4 regions of the Paenibacillus sp. P2(2022) genome follow, and region 4 is predicted to be linked to each of the others. Evidence: riboswitches for the same ligand, from Rfam matches in the RefSeq annotation. Region 4 holds a riboswitch; each other region holds the start of a gene.
The links. A riboswitch is a leader RNA that binds a small molecule or an ion and turns the genes downstream of it on or off. The one in region 4 is predicted to bind thiamine pyrophosphate.
Positions count from the first base shown of each region.

Region 1: linked by a shared signal. The riboswitch ahead of MMB75_RS05820 (thiamine phosphate synthase) and the one ahead of tenA (thiaminase II) in region 4 are both predicted to bind thiamine pyrophosphate.
Region 2: linked by a shared signal. The riboswitch ahead of MMB75_RS23635 (ABC transporter substrate-binding protein) and the one ahead of tenA (thiaminase II) in region 4 are both predicted to bind thiamine pyrophosphate.
Region 3: linked by a shared signal. The riboswitch ahead of thiC (phosphomethylpyrimidine synthase ThiC) and the one ahead of tenA (thiaminase II) in region 4 are both predicted to bind thiamine pyrophosphate.

Region 1 is NZ_JAKWFI010000001.1:1,276,451-1,279,662, reverse strand. It holds gene thiO (glycine oxidase ThiO) at 1-536, opposite strand, end outside; gene MMB75_RS05820 (thiamine phosphate synthase) at 594-1,187, opposite strand; TPP riboswitch at 1,504-1,612, opposite strand; gene MMB75_RS05815 (ABC-F family ATP-binding cassette domain-containing protein) at 1,698-3,212, opposite strand, start outside.
Region 2 is NZ_JAKWFI010000012.1:54,514-57,725, reverse strand. It holds gene MMB75_RS23645 (bifunctional 2',3'-cyclic-nucleotide 2'-phosphodiesterase/3'-nucleotidase) at 1-142, opposite strand, end outside; gene MMB75_RS23640 (pyridoxamine 5'-phosphate oxidase family protein) at 361-795, opposite strand; TPP riboswitch at 1,064-1,173, shown strand; gene MMB75_RS23635 (ABC transporter substrate-binding protein) at 1,368-2,411, shown strand; gene MMB75_RS23630 (hypothetical protein) at 2,420-2,605, opposite strand; gene MMB75_RS23625 (MTH1187 family thiamine-binding protein) at 2,831-3,124, shown strand; gene MMB75_RS23620 (ABC transporter permease) at 3,121-3,212, shown strand, end outside.
Region 3 is NZ_JAKWFI010000009.1:41,641-44,852, reverse strand. It holds gene MMB75_RS21860 (IclR family transcriptional regulator) at 26-769, shown strand; TPP riboswitch at 887-998, shown strand; gene thiC (phosphomethylpyrimidine synthase ThiC) at 1,186-3,030, shown strand.
Region 4 is NZ_JAKWFI010000005.1:271,414-274,625, reverse strand. It holds gene MMB75_RS18270 (NAD-dependent malic enzyme) at 1-1,264, shown strand, start outside; TPP riboswitch at 1,334-1,436, shown strand; gene tenA (thiaminase II) at 1,569-2,258, shown strand; gene thiM (hydroxyethylthiazole kinase) at 2,284-3,129, shown strand; gene thiD (bifunctional hydroxymethylpyrimidine kinase/phosphomethylpyrimidine kinase) at 3,126-3,212, shown strand, end outside.

The DNA.
Region 1 (3,212 bases), on a different contig from region 4:
GTTGCTCCCAGCACCGCAGCTGCCCCTGCATAAGCACGGCAAAGCTGAACAGGGGCCACTTGTGTCTCCTTTGATCGGTATATAGCCCCAATTACTTGATCTGCCAAGCCCGGAATCCGTCGAGCCAATTCCCTGGCATCCCACCAAATAGGGCTATCATCCTCTCGGATATTCGCAGCATTCCAGCGCCTTTGGCCCTCTGTTTCTGAACGAAAAGGGGTCACAAAACCTTCGGTACGAAAATTCACTGAAATACCCGATAAACGCTCCAAATCACAGACAAGGTCAGGGAATGCATCTCGACTTGCGCGAGCAAATCGTGCCAGCTCAAGGTCTGAGAACTCTTCACTTTCCGCTGCCAGCATTCCCGCCGCTGCTCCTGATGCTCCCTCACCGGGGATACATCGTTCCAGCATAATTGTACTTCGTCCCTCCTTAGCCACATGATAAGCAATGGCACTGCCGATCACACCCCCGCCTATGACCAAGCATTCTGCGTGTCCTATTGCTTTTTTCTCTGTATGTGTCTTTGACATATGTTCCGTGTCTCCTCTCCGGTGAGCATTCTGCTTTCCCTTCGTCTCGTTTTCTTGCTACAGGTCGTGAACTACAAGATCTACCATTCGCCTATATTCCATCGCTGCTGCAACGGGTGACTCTGCTTCCCATATACCAGACATCACCGCAATTCCGCTTGCTCCGGCATGATAGAGCTCTGGAACATGATGAGGTTGTATGCCTCCCAACGCTATCACCGGAATGGCCGACAATCTGCAAATGCGTTCAAGCTGTGCTACACCCCGCGGTACAAGACCGGCCTTACAATAGGTCTCATATACATGACCAAATAGTACATAGTCTGCTCCCCCCTGCTCAGCGGTCTGCACCTCCTCCAAGGAATGTACAGACACTCCACAGCGTGTACCCACTGGAAGCAGACTTTTCGCATCCATCACAGATAACCCATTAGCAGGTAGCTGGACAGCTCTTGCCAAGGTAAGTAAAGCTACGTCCATACGGTCATTTACTACAATTTGCTGCAAAGGAACTTCCTGCTCGATCATGCTACGAGTCAAAGAAAGCAAAGCAGAGGCACCCTTCTGTTTCGAACGTGCGTGTACATAATGAATATAAGGACAAATAGCGGCAGCCACTTTGGGTACATCCACACAGGAGACACTTTCCATCGTAATTACGTGTAATTCGATCTCATTTTCACCTCACTTGGACTAAAAAATATAAAATAATCGTATAAGCTGAACTATATTGTTGCAGCTCCCTATTGGGTAATATCATACGGAGCCAGCCACATGTAACAGCAATAATGAAAGGAGATCATTTGTAAATCCGTCTACGGAAGCTCGAACAAATGAAGATGAACGAAACGCAAAAAGCCACTTCCCAGAGGAAGTGGCTTGACAAACGTTCAAAATCGAACGGACTATTATATCCGTAAACGTATATCGTTCCCTGTGCAAACAAAAGTAAAGAGCTACTACCTTGTTTGTACAGTACTCACTTCCCTACGCTGGCATAACCCAGATCAGGTACAAAGGGTCCGAAATCCATTTATTTCGTCTCAGCCGCATGGGCGGCTCCCCTAGTGTAACTATTTTATTGTATCAGCTAAAGATAGCTTAGCATATTTTCCTAATTCTGCAAACCCCACCTTGTGTTAAATCTGTCAGAACTGGATTTTAGTTAACTTTACTAGACCACTCTTCTACATTCCACGTTTTGGTTACCCAATCCTCGTAAAAGTCCGGTTCGTGGGATACAAGCAATACGGTCCCTTTGTATTCCTTCAAAGCGCGTTTGAGTTCATCCTTTGCTTTGACATCCAAGTGGTTGGTAGGCTCATCAAACAGTACCCAGTTGCTCTCACGCATTAACAGTTTACAAAGGCGGACTTTAGCCTGTTCTCCACCACTAAGCGCAGACAAAGGCCGGGTGATATGCTCATTCTTCAAACCACAGCGCGCCAAATGCGCTCGTACTTCATGCTGATTCAAATGCGGAAATTCATTCCATACATCGTCAATCGGTGTAATTTTCTCCGCCTTTACTTCCTGTTCAAAATAAGCAGGCTGCAAGAAATCCCCTTGATAGGTTTTTCCGCTGATTGGAGGTATTTTCCCGAGAATGGTTTTGAGCAACGTAGACTTACCAACACCATTGCAGCCAACAATTGCGATCTTTTCGCCACGTTCGATCGTCATGGACATTTTAGGCAAAAGGGCATGAGTGTAGCCAATTTCAAAATCAATACCCTCAAAAACCGTTTTCCCGCTCGCACGGGCTTCTTTGAACTGAAAGGTTGGCTTTACAGCTTCTTCAGGCTTATCAATACGTTCGATCCGATCAAGCTGCTTTTCACGGCTTTTTGCACGGCCTGATGTAGATGCGCGCGCTTTATTGCGCTGAATAAAATCTTCCTGTTTCTTAATATATTCCTGCTGCTTCTCATATGCATCAATATGCTGTGCTTTGTTCAGATCCGCCATTTCAAGAAACTTTTCATAGTTAGCTGAATAGCGGGTCATCTTAGCAAATTCAAGATGGTAGATTACATTAACGACTTGGTTCATAAATTCAGTATCATGTGAGATGAGGATAAAAGCATAGGGATAATCCTTCAAATATCGCGTAAGCCATTCAATATGCTCCACATCCAAATAGTTGGTAGGCTCATCCAGCAGCAATACATTTGGCTTTTCCAACAGCAACTTAGCAAGAAGCACCTTTGTCCGTTGCCCACCACTAAGTGCTGCTACATCCCGATCCAGTCCGATGGCAGAGAGACCTAATCCATTCGCCATTTCTTCAACCTTCACATCAATGAGGTAAAAATCCCCCATATCCAATTGCTCTTGAATTTCTCCCATCTGTTCCAGCAAAACTTCCAACTCTTCGGGAGAAGCCTCTCCCATTTTGTCTGTAATTTGCATCATTTCCTTTTCTAGTTCCAACAAAGGAAGAAAAGCGTCTTTTAATACATCACGTACTGTTTTGCCCGGCGTCAGCTTGGTGTGCTGATCCAGATAGCCATAACGTACACGTGGAGTCCATTCCACTTTGCCTTCATCTTTAAGCAATTTTCCAGTCAGAATGTTCATGAGTGTCGATTTACCAACACCATTAGCTCCTACCAATCCTACACGTTCCCCCGCAAGTAATCGAAAGGAAACATTTTTAAATAATGCACGGTCCCC
Region 2 (3,212 bases), on a different contig from region 4:
TTGTTTCCATGATCCGCAGATTCACCGTAGCTTCATCGTGGGATTTGTTAGCTGCCCAGGATGGAGCGGCTGAAAACACCAGCAGGCTACAAGTTACAACTGCCGCTGTAAACCCTTTAAACCAATTTTTACGAAATAACAAAATATACCCCTCCTCATTAAGGTGTATGCCTCATATACATACTTTTGCACATATATGTAAGCTTTGAACCCACCATTCCTATTTTAATCCAACGCCAGACAAAAGAGTAGTCATTTGCTTAGAATATTTATGAAAAAATAATTATTTTGCGTATAAAAAAAGCCAGTAAATCTCCTGAAAAAGTTGGAAATTTACTGGCTTGTCCGTTTATATTGTTTCTATTTCGTCCACACCTGGCGCTCCGTTTGTTGACCCACGTACTCAATACGAGTCGGATTGACGTCTAAGATGACATAATCGGGATCATCTGGTCCGGAAAACCATTTTTTCAGAGAATCATTCCACACTTGTTTGCGTAACCCCTCATCAGCTGTAATCTGGACGGTAGCCTCCACTTCCAAGACTTCCTTCGTGCCACCCACTTCATAGCCCAGCAGCAGATAAGCATTCGGATTGTCCTTTAGCTCATCCACTTTATGTGTTTTGCGATCCGTCGCCAGATGAATGTTCATTCCATCGTTAAAAAGGGCCATATAGCGTACTTTCGGTTTTCCGCCCTCTACCGTACCTAACGAGCAAAATTTGTTGTTATCCAAAGCCTTCACAATGGCTTGTTCCAGCTGACTGCGATCCAGTGTCTCCGTTTTACCCACAGTACAACAACTCCTTTTTACGAATTAGAATTCTATAGGGCTATGCCACTTGGCACCAGCTCTCCTAAACATACAGTGTAGCTGTTCTAAAAATAACATGACCAAACAGATCTGAATGATTCATGTTCATTTTCAGATCAAAGCTCACAGTAAAAGTGTACCCTGTCGTTCGGCAAATGAACCGTGAGCGCTTCCTCAAAGCTGGACAGCCCCGCTTTCAAGGCATATAATCGTCGTAGTAAACCCGAATAAACGAACCCATTAAACCATACAATGCCAGGGGTGCTGGAATCGGCCGGCTGAGAGTGTGTCCCAAGACACTGACCCTTACAACCTGATCTGGGTAATGCCAGCGTAGGAATGCTTAAGCAAGATGTGCCTTTTATTAAAACAGGACATCCCTTACTTTGGTATATACAAGCGCAAGCGTCCCGGATCTCGGGACGCTTTTTTTGTTGAAGATAAAGTTGTTGGAAAGATTGCTTCCGGCAGATGTGATTTTTGTGAAAATGGGGAATATAAACTGTCTGATTGGACGGATAACGGGTAATTAAAAAGGAGAGAACACAACGATGAAGCGCATGAAAATGTTAAGCCTGGGTCTGATCAGTCTGTGGCTCATGGCTATGACTCTGACCGCTTGCGGCGGCAATCCCCCTACATCTCAAAAGGAGGTTCCTGCTGCCGACACTTCAACGTCTACCTCGGCAAAGGGGCTCAAAGATGTTAAAGTGGTGCTCGACTGGACACCCAATACGAATCACACGGGACTCTATGTCGCCAAGGACAAAGGATTTTACGAAAAAGCAGGCTTAAATGTCCAAATTGTTCAACCTGGTTCAGGGGGAGCCGACCAAATGGTTGCTTCGAATGCTGCACCTTTTGGTATCAGCTATCAAGAAGGCGTCACTCAGGCTCGCATCCAAGGCGTACCGCTCGTATCCATCGCTGCGGTGATTCAGCATAACACCTCTGGCTTCGCAGCTCCGGTAGACCGCGGAATTAAAAGCCCGAAAGATTTCGAGGGTAAAAGCTACGGCGGCTGGGGTTCTCCTGTAGAAGAAGCGGTCATGAAATCCATCATGGATTCAGACCAAGGTGATGTGAGCAAAGTGAAAATCGTCAATATGGGCAATGCAGACTATTTTACAGCCGTGAAGCGGGATATTGACTTTGCCTGGATTTTCTACGCATGGACCGGGATTGAGGCCGAGCTTCGAGGCGAGCCCTTGGATATGCTGTATGTAAAAGATTATTCCAAAAGTCTCGATTACTATACACCTGTAATTGTGAGCAATGAACAGACGATAAAAAACGATCCTGACCTAGTCAAAGCGTTCATGGACGCTACTGCACAAGGCTATGAATACACTATCGCCCATCCAGAAGAAGCGGCGAATATCTTAACTAAAGTTGTGCCAGAGCTGGACAAAAAACTGGTACTTGCTAGCCAAAAATGGCTAAGCCCGCGTTATCAGGACGATGCCACGCAATGGGGCTTACAAAAAGCAGAGGTATGGCAAAACTACTCGGATTGGATGTATGAACGCAAGCTGCTCAGCAAACCTTTGGAAGTCGATAAGGCCTTCACAAACGACTTCTTGCCCAAGCGTTGATCATTTTGTTAAATCGCTAAATAAGACTGGACTAGAGAAGTGAACGAAGCGCCACTACGCGGACGGATGATGCTTCCCATCGCCACCGCCCCCCGGATTTCTCGTATAAAGCCCTCAGCAGGGTAGAAATCCGGGGACAAAAGCGACCGTTTTGCTTGTACAGCACCATTCCGTCCAATTCGTTCTCGTTCCACTTGGTTTATTTCTCTAATCTCATAGTATCTAAGCGCAAAAACAGGTGCGCTTATGTAGAAAATACCGTACAAAATACTGTACAACCTAGCTTTAAAACTAAGTGGCTTTTAAGGCGGTTGGTAGCGGAGCGGTTCATTTGAATCTGAAGAAGCGAAGCGGTCTCCCCACCTTAAACCACCATATCTTTTTTACTAACACTCCAATAAAGGACAGGTGAAATTCACATGGCTAATACACTGCTCAGCATTCAAGTAATCCCTAAAACACCTAATAACGAAGACTCTTACCCCTATGTAGACAAGGCGATTGAGGTCATCCAGCGTTCCGGTGTCAAACATCAGGTGAATCCATTGGATACGACCATGGAGGGCGAGCTCGACGAGTTGCTGAAAGTGGTTAAAGAAATGCACGAGGCTTTGACGGAAGCTGGAAGTCCCAGCGTCATTTCACAGATCAAAATTGCACATAACCCACAGGGCATCAGCATGAGCAAGCTGACCGAGAAGTATCGCCCATGAATCCGAAAGGCAAGAACGCATCCTGGTGGAAAAGCGTATGGCCGCCCCTTGTGGCGGTCCTCTTCTTTTTAGCGGCTTGGCAGGGAGC
Region 3 (3,212 bases), on a different contig from region 4:
ATGGATACAAGAGGAGCGGTTCACGATGGAAGACCGTAAATTAACCGTCCGCGCTGTAGAGCGTGCACTTGATATACTGCTGTGTTTTACCGCAGAATCTGATCTTGGTCTAACGGAGATTGCCTCCCAAATTGGTCTACATAAAAGCACTGTTCATCGTCTTTTGACTACGCTGGAGGATCGGGGATTTGTCGTTCGGAATGCCGAAACGGAAAAATATAGGCTTGGTTTTCGCATATGGGAGCTGTCCACGCATCTGTCCCAAAGCGATGAGCCGGCGGTGTTGTTACAGCCTGCAATGGAAGGACTGCGTGATCGCTTAGGGGAAACGGTCAGCTTGTACCTGCGGGATGGAAGCATGCGTATTCGCATACAAGCCGTGCAGAGCAATCAGGCGATCCGTAGGGTTGCGCCTGTGGGTGCGCGTATGCCGCTGGCTGTGGGAGCCTCCAGCAAGGTGCTGGCGGCCTTTATGCCACCGCAGGAGCTGGAGGTATTGCTAAGCAGTGAAGAATGGCCACCTTCGGTAGACCCGGAGGTTTATAAAGCCCAGCTGCAGGACATTCGTGAGAAGGGCTATGCGACCAGCTATGAAGAACGTGAGCCAGGAGCTGCGGCTGTGGCCGCGCCTATTGTGAACCGAAAGGGACAGGTCACGGCGGCTTTATCTGTATCCGGCCCGGTCAGTCGACTTGCGCCCGAGACGCTGCATGAGTTTGCACCGATTTTGATCGAAGCAGCCAAGGAAATGGGGCTTATGCTTCCGTGACAGTAATCAATACAAAAGGAAATCATACAAGGGTTGCCAAAGCTATAAATTTAAAGTAGTCTGATAGAGATGGCGGGATGTCTGTTATAGCCGCCAATTCATGTGAATAGAAAGTATCACAGTTACTGGGGGAGCCTGTAATGCGGGCTGAGATGGAATCAGGCAAGATTCCGGACCCTTTGCACCTGATCTGGATCATACCAGCGTAGGGAAGTAATCGGCCATTGAAATGTATACGCAGCTGCTGTCTACGGCCGCGCATTGGAATATGATTATTCCACGTGCGATCGGTTTGGATAGCTGTCTCGTTTGATTAGCCGGTTCCCTAGGGAACCGGCTTTTTTGCATAGATCAGCGCCACCCTGGGAATGGTTCCGGATCGGTGTGTCATTTCAACGATACGGGAGGAATGGACCATGAAACCGACAGAAACAAAAGGAACGAAAGAAACAGGAATGAAATCAGCAGATGCAGGATTGGCGGGAATAATAGAAGTAGAGGGAGAGAAGGCCAAAGCGGAGCAAGCCAGTGGGCTAAAGCCCTTTCCGGGGAGCCGTAAGGTGTATATTCAAGGTTCTCGGCCGGATATTGCTGTGCCTGAGCGTGAAATCGCGCTACAACCCACACATACCCCGCAGGGCACCGAGCATCATGACCCACTGCGTGTGTATGATACCAGCGGTCCGATGACGGACGAAGCCTACCAGGTCGACATCCGTCAGGGATTGCCACCATTACGGCGAGCTTGGGCACTGGAACGGGGAGATGTGGAGGCTTATGAGGGCCGCGCCGTCAAGCCGGAGGATAACGGGATGAAGCCTGGTTCCAAACGTGAGACAGTGGAATTTCCCGGCGTGACCAACCGTCCGCTACGGGCCTCGCAAGGGCGTACTGTGACGCAAATGCACTATGCGCGGCAAGGGATCATTACGCCTGAAATGGAATTCGCGGCGATCCGCGAAGGTGTAGAGCCCGAGTTTGTACGACAGGAGCTGGCGGCTGGACGAGCTATTTTACCTTCAAATATCAATCACCCGGAAAGCGAACCCATGGTCATTGGGCGCCAATTTCACGTAAAGATCAATGCAAACATTGGGAATTCCGCAGTTACGTCCTCCATCGAGGAAGAAGTGGAGAAGATGACCTGGGCTGTGCGCTGGGGCTCAGACACCGTCATGGACCTGTCTACAGGCCGGAATATTCATACAACGCGCGAATGGATCATCAGGAATTCTCCCGTACCGATTGGAACGGTGCCGCTATATCAGGCACTGGAAAAGGTGAACGGCGAAGCTGAGAAGCTGACGTGGGAGCTGTATCGAGACACGCTGATTGAGCAGGCGGAGCAGGGAGTGGACTATTTTACGATCCATGCGGGTGTATTGCTGCGATATATACCGATGACGGCGAATAGAATGACGGGAATTGTATCCCGGGGCGGGTCGATTATGGCAGCTTGGTGCCTTGCACACCATCAGGAGAACTTTTTGTATACGCATTTTGAAGAAATCTGTGAAATTATGAAAGTCTATGATGTGGCCTTTTCTCTCGGGGATGGTCTGCGTCCAGGGAGTATCTATGATGCGAATGATGAAGCACAATTTGCAGAGCTAGAGACGTTGGGCGAGCTCACGCAAATTGCATGGAAGCATGATGTCCAGGTCATGATTGAAGGGCCAGGACATGTCCCTATGCACAAAATCAAGGAGAATGTGGATTTACAAATGGAGATTTGTAAGGAAGCCCCCTTTTATACTTTAGGGCCGCTGACGACGGATATCGCACCAGGATATGATCATATTACCTCAGCTATCGGGGCGGCGATGATCGGTTGGTTCGGGACATCGATGCTGTGCTACGTTACGCCGAAGGAGCACTTGGGTCTGCCGAACAAGGATGATGTCCGCGAAGGAGTTATTACCTACAAAATTGCCGCACATGCTGCCGATCTGGCGAAGGGTCATCCGCGGGCACAGCAGCGGGACGATGCTTTGTCCAAGGCGCGTTTTGAATTCCGCTGGCGCGATCAGTTCAATCTCTCGCTTGACCCTGAGCGGGCATTGTCCTACCATGATGAAACGCTACCAGCAGAGGGGGCCAAGGAAGCCCACTTTTGCTCGATGTGCGGTCCCAAGTTTTGCAGTATGCGTATCACGCAGGACATTCGTGCCTATGCGGCCGATAAGGGACTGAATACTGAGGAAGCCGTTGCCGCCGGGATGCGAGAGAAGGCAGAGCAGTATCGGGAAGCTGGGCAGTAAAAATCGGTAGCGATACAAAAGTCAATCAACTGGGAAGCCTCAACGAAAAGTACAGTTAAGCTCGTCAGAGGTTTATTTCCATAAACGTATGAGCAAGGTTTAGAAACGCGTGAGTAACAAAAAGCCGTGGTTCTCTACAGTCGATGTAGAAAACTACGGCTTTTCAGCTTATGTAAAGCGGG
Region 4 (3,212 bases):
CGTGGTCACGGATTCAGAAAGTATTTTGGGAATTGGTGACTGGGGGGTCGGGGGAATTAACATTGCTATTGGCAAACTTGCTGTATATACAGCTGCGGCAGGTATTCATCCCGGGCGGGTGCTGCCCATTGTACTGGATGTGGGCACGAATAATGAAAAGCTGCTGAATGATCCGCTATACATCGGAAACCGTCATAAACGAGTTCGCGGAGAAGCCTATCATCAATTTATTGATACCTTTATCAGCAAAACGTTAACACAATTCCCGAAAGCGCTTTTGCATTGGGAGGATGTGGGCAGCGTGAACGCACGCCACATTATAGGGAAATACGGTCAAAACATTCTCACCTTCAATGATGACATCCAGGGCACAGGAGCAGTCACATTAGCTGCGATTGTTTCGGCGGTAGGTGTCACCAAAACTCCGCTACGTGAACAAAAAATACTTGTCTTTGGTCCGGGGGCAGCAGGAATCGGCAACGCCGACCAAATACGAGGAGCTATGATCGAGGACGGGCTTCCTGAAGAAGATTCATTCAAGTCATTTTGGGCCTTTGATTATCGCGGATTATTAACGGACGATATGGAAGATGTACTCGATTATCAGAAACCATATGTGCGTAAAAAGGAAGAAATCAGCTCATGGTCCCGATCGGAAGACGGCAAAATACCGTTGCTGGAGGTCATCCGTCAGGTAAAACCTACAATCTTAATTGGGACTTCCGGTGTAGCGGGTGCCTTTTCTGAAGAGATTATCAAGGAAATGGCAAAGCATGTGGAACGCCCGATCATTATGCCCATGTCCAATCCTACCAATCTGGCTGAAGCGGTACCCGAGGATTTGATACGATGGACTGATGGCAAAGCATTGATTGCTACGGGAAGTCCCTTTGAGCCCGTCACCTATAACGGTACGAAATTTGAAATTGGTCAGGCGAACAATGCCTTTGTTTTCCCGGGACTGGGTCTAGGCGCAATTGTGGTCAAGGCCAAACGAATCACTCCTTCCATGTTTACCGCAGCAGCTGATGCCGTTGCCAACGCCGTAGATTCGAATGAACTTGGCGGCGCACTGCTGCCCCATATTCGAAAATTACGTGATGTTTCGTTTGCGGTTGCGGTTGCGGTAGCAAAGGCCGCAATTCAGGATCAGGTAGCTCAGGCACACCTTCCAAATATTGAGCAAGCCATTCGGGATGCAATGTGGAAACCGGAATATGTGAGGGTCAAAGCCGTGGAAAGTGTAATCCAACACCCTCACTAATCCTTCACTAGGCATAAGCAGTTTGACATAACATAGGAACGAATGTACAGTATTAGTCAAAAGAATAGGAAAGTCCACTAGGGGAGCCATTATGGCTGAGACAAGAATGAATCTTGGACCCTTTGAACCTGATCTAGTTCGTACTAGCGTAGGAAAGTGGAGCCTTCTATATAGGGTTTCAGGCGTTTTTGCGCATTGAACCTATGTTGAAGCCGCTCCAGTTTTCGGGGCGGCTTTTTGGCATTGTTCCGAGAATTGTATCTTACGGGACTTCTTATTCTCCATTTTTGTTGGAGGTGGGGAAATGAGTTTTTCGCAAGAGCTCCGTCAGCAGGCGGATGGCATTTTTCAAGCCATTTATGAGCATCCCTTTGTGAGAGGTATTGCTGAAGGAAATTTAACAAGGGAACAGCTGATTCACTATGTAAAACAAGACTTTGAATATTTGAACGCCTACATGCGGATTTACGGCATCGCAATCTCCAAAAGCACGAGCCGGGAGGATATGGCTGTATTTAACGAACAGATCTCTTTTATTCTCAACAGCGAGGTTCATCCGCATCAAAATTTTTGTGCTATCGCAGGTGTCACCTATGAAGAGATGCAGGGATATCCACTCGCTCCGTCCGCTCATCATTATATCCGCCATATGCTGACCGTCGCACATGAGGGTAGTCTTGGGGAAATCATGGCCGTGCTGCTACCATGTCCATGGACATATCTTGAAATTGGACGCAGGCTAATGGATGAGGTAAGACCAGACGAGTCTCATCCGTTCTATGAGTGGATTTGCTTCTATGGCAACCAAATTGAAGATGTAACCTTCAAATATCGAGAGCGTGTGGATGCTTGGGCGAAAGTCGCCACGGCTGCCGAGCGAGAGCGGATGATTGAGCATTTTATGCTAAGCTGCCAGCTGGAATATATGTTCTGGGATATGGCTTATAAGCAGGAACAATGGCCCGTCCAGATGCGCGCTACGGTCTTGGAATAATCAGTATAGATGAGAGAGGATAAACATGATGAATATATGGGAACAAAGTTATTCGGCGCTCCTGACAAAGGTACAAAACAGCAACCCCCTCGTTCATAATATAACCAATGTGGTGGTCACCAACTTTACAGCCAACGGCCTATATGCACTAGGGGCTTCCCCGGTGATGGCTTATGCACCCGAGGAAGTAGCAGATATGGCCAAAATAGCGGGCGCCGTCGTGTTAAATATCGGTACGCTAAACCGTGAGCTGGTGGATGCCATGATCCTTGCTGGACAATCGGCGAATGCTCACGGTGTTCCAGTTCTGTTAGATCCGGTCGGTGCAGGAGCGACTAGCTTTAGAACCGAGTCAGCACTACGAATTCTAAACGAGGTTAACATCTCACTAGTACGAGGCAATGCAGCCGAAGTCGCTCATCTGATCGGAGAAGCCCGAGAAATTAAAGGGGTAGATGCAGGCGACAGTGCTGACAGCAGTAATGTCGATCTGGCAGTTCGGGCTGCGCAAACGCTCCATACCATGGTTGTCATCACTGGAAAAGAGGACGTCATCACGGATGGGGTTGAAGTACGATTGATTAGTGGCGGAGACGCGCTGCTTACGAAGGTAACCGGAACAGGCTGCCTGCTGACCTCTGTGTTGGGTGCCTTTGCAGCAATTGAACCCAACCTGCTGCTCGCAGGCACAGCAGGTTTGGCATTTTACGGTGCAGCAGCTTCTCGAGCCGCAGCGCATACCGCAAAGCTGGGGCCGGGCAGCTTCCAGATTGCCTTTCTCGACGAGCTTGCCAAACTACATACTGGTTCGCTAGAGGGGCATGTCACGATCCGTGAAGCTGGAACAACTACAACAGGTGGTGCGCGATGAGAGACGTGCATGTACCGAGAGCGCTGACGATTGCCGGTTCAGACAGTGGCGGCGGGGCTGGAATTCAAGCCGATCTCAAAACC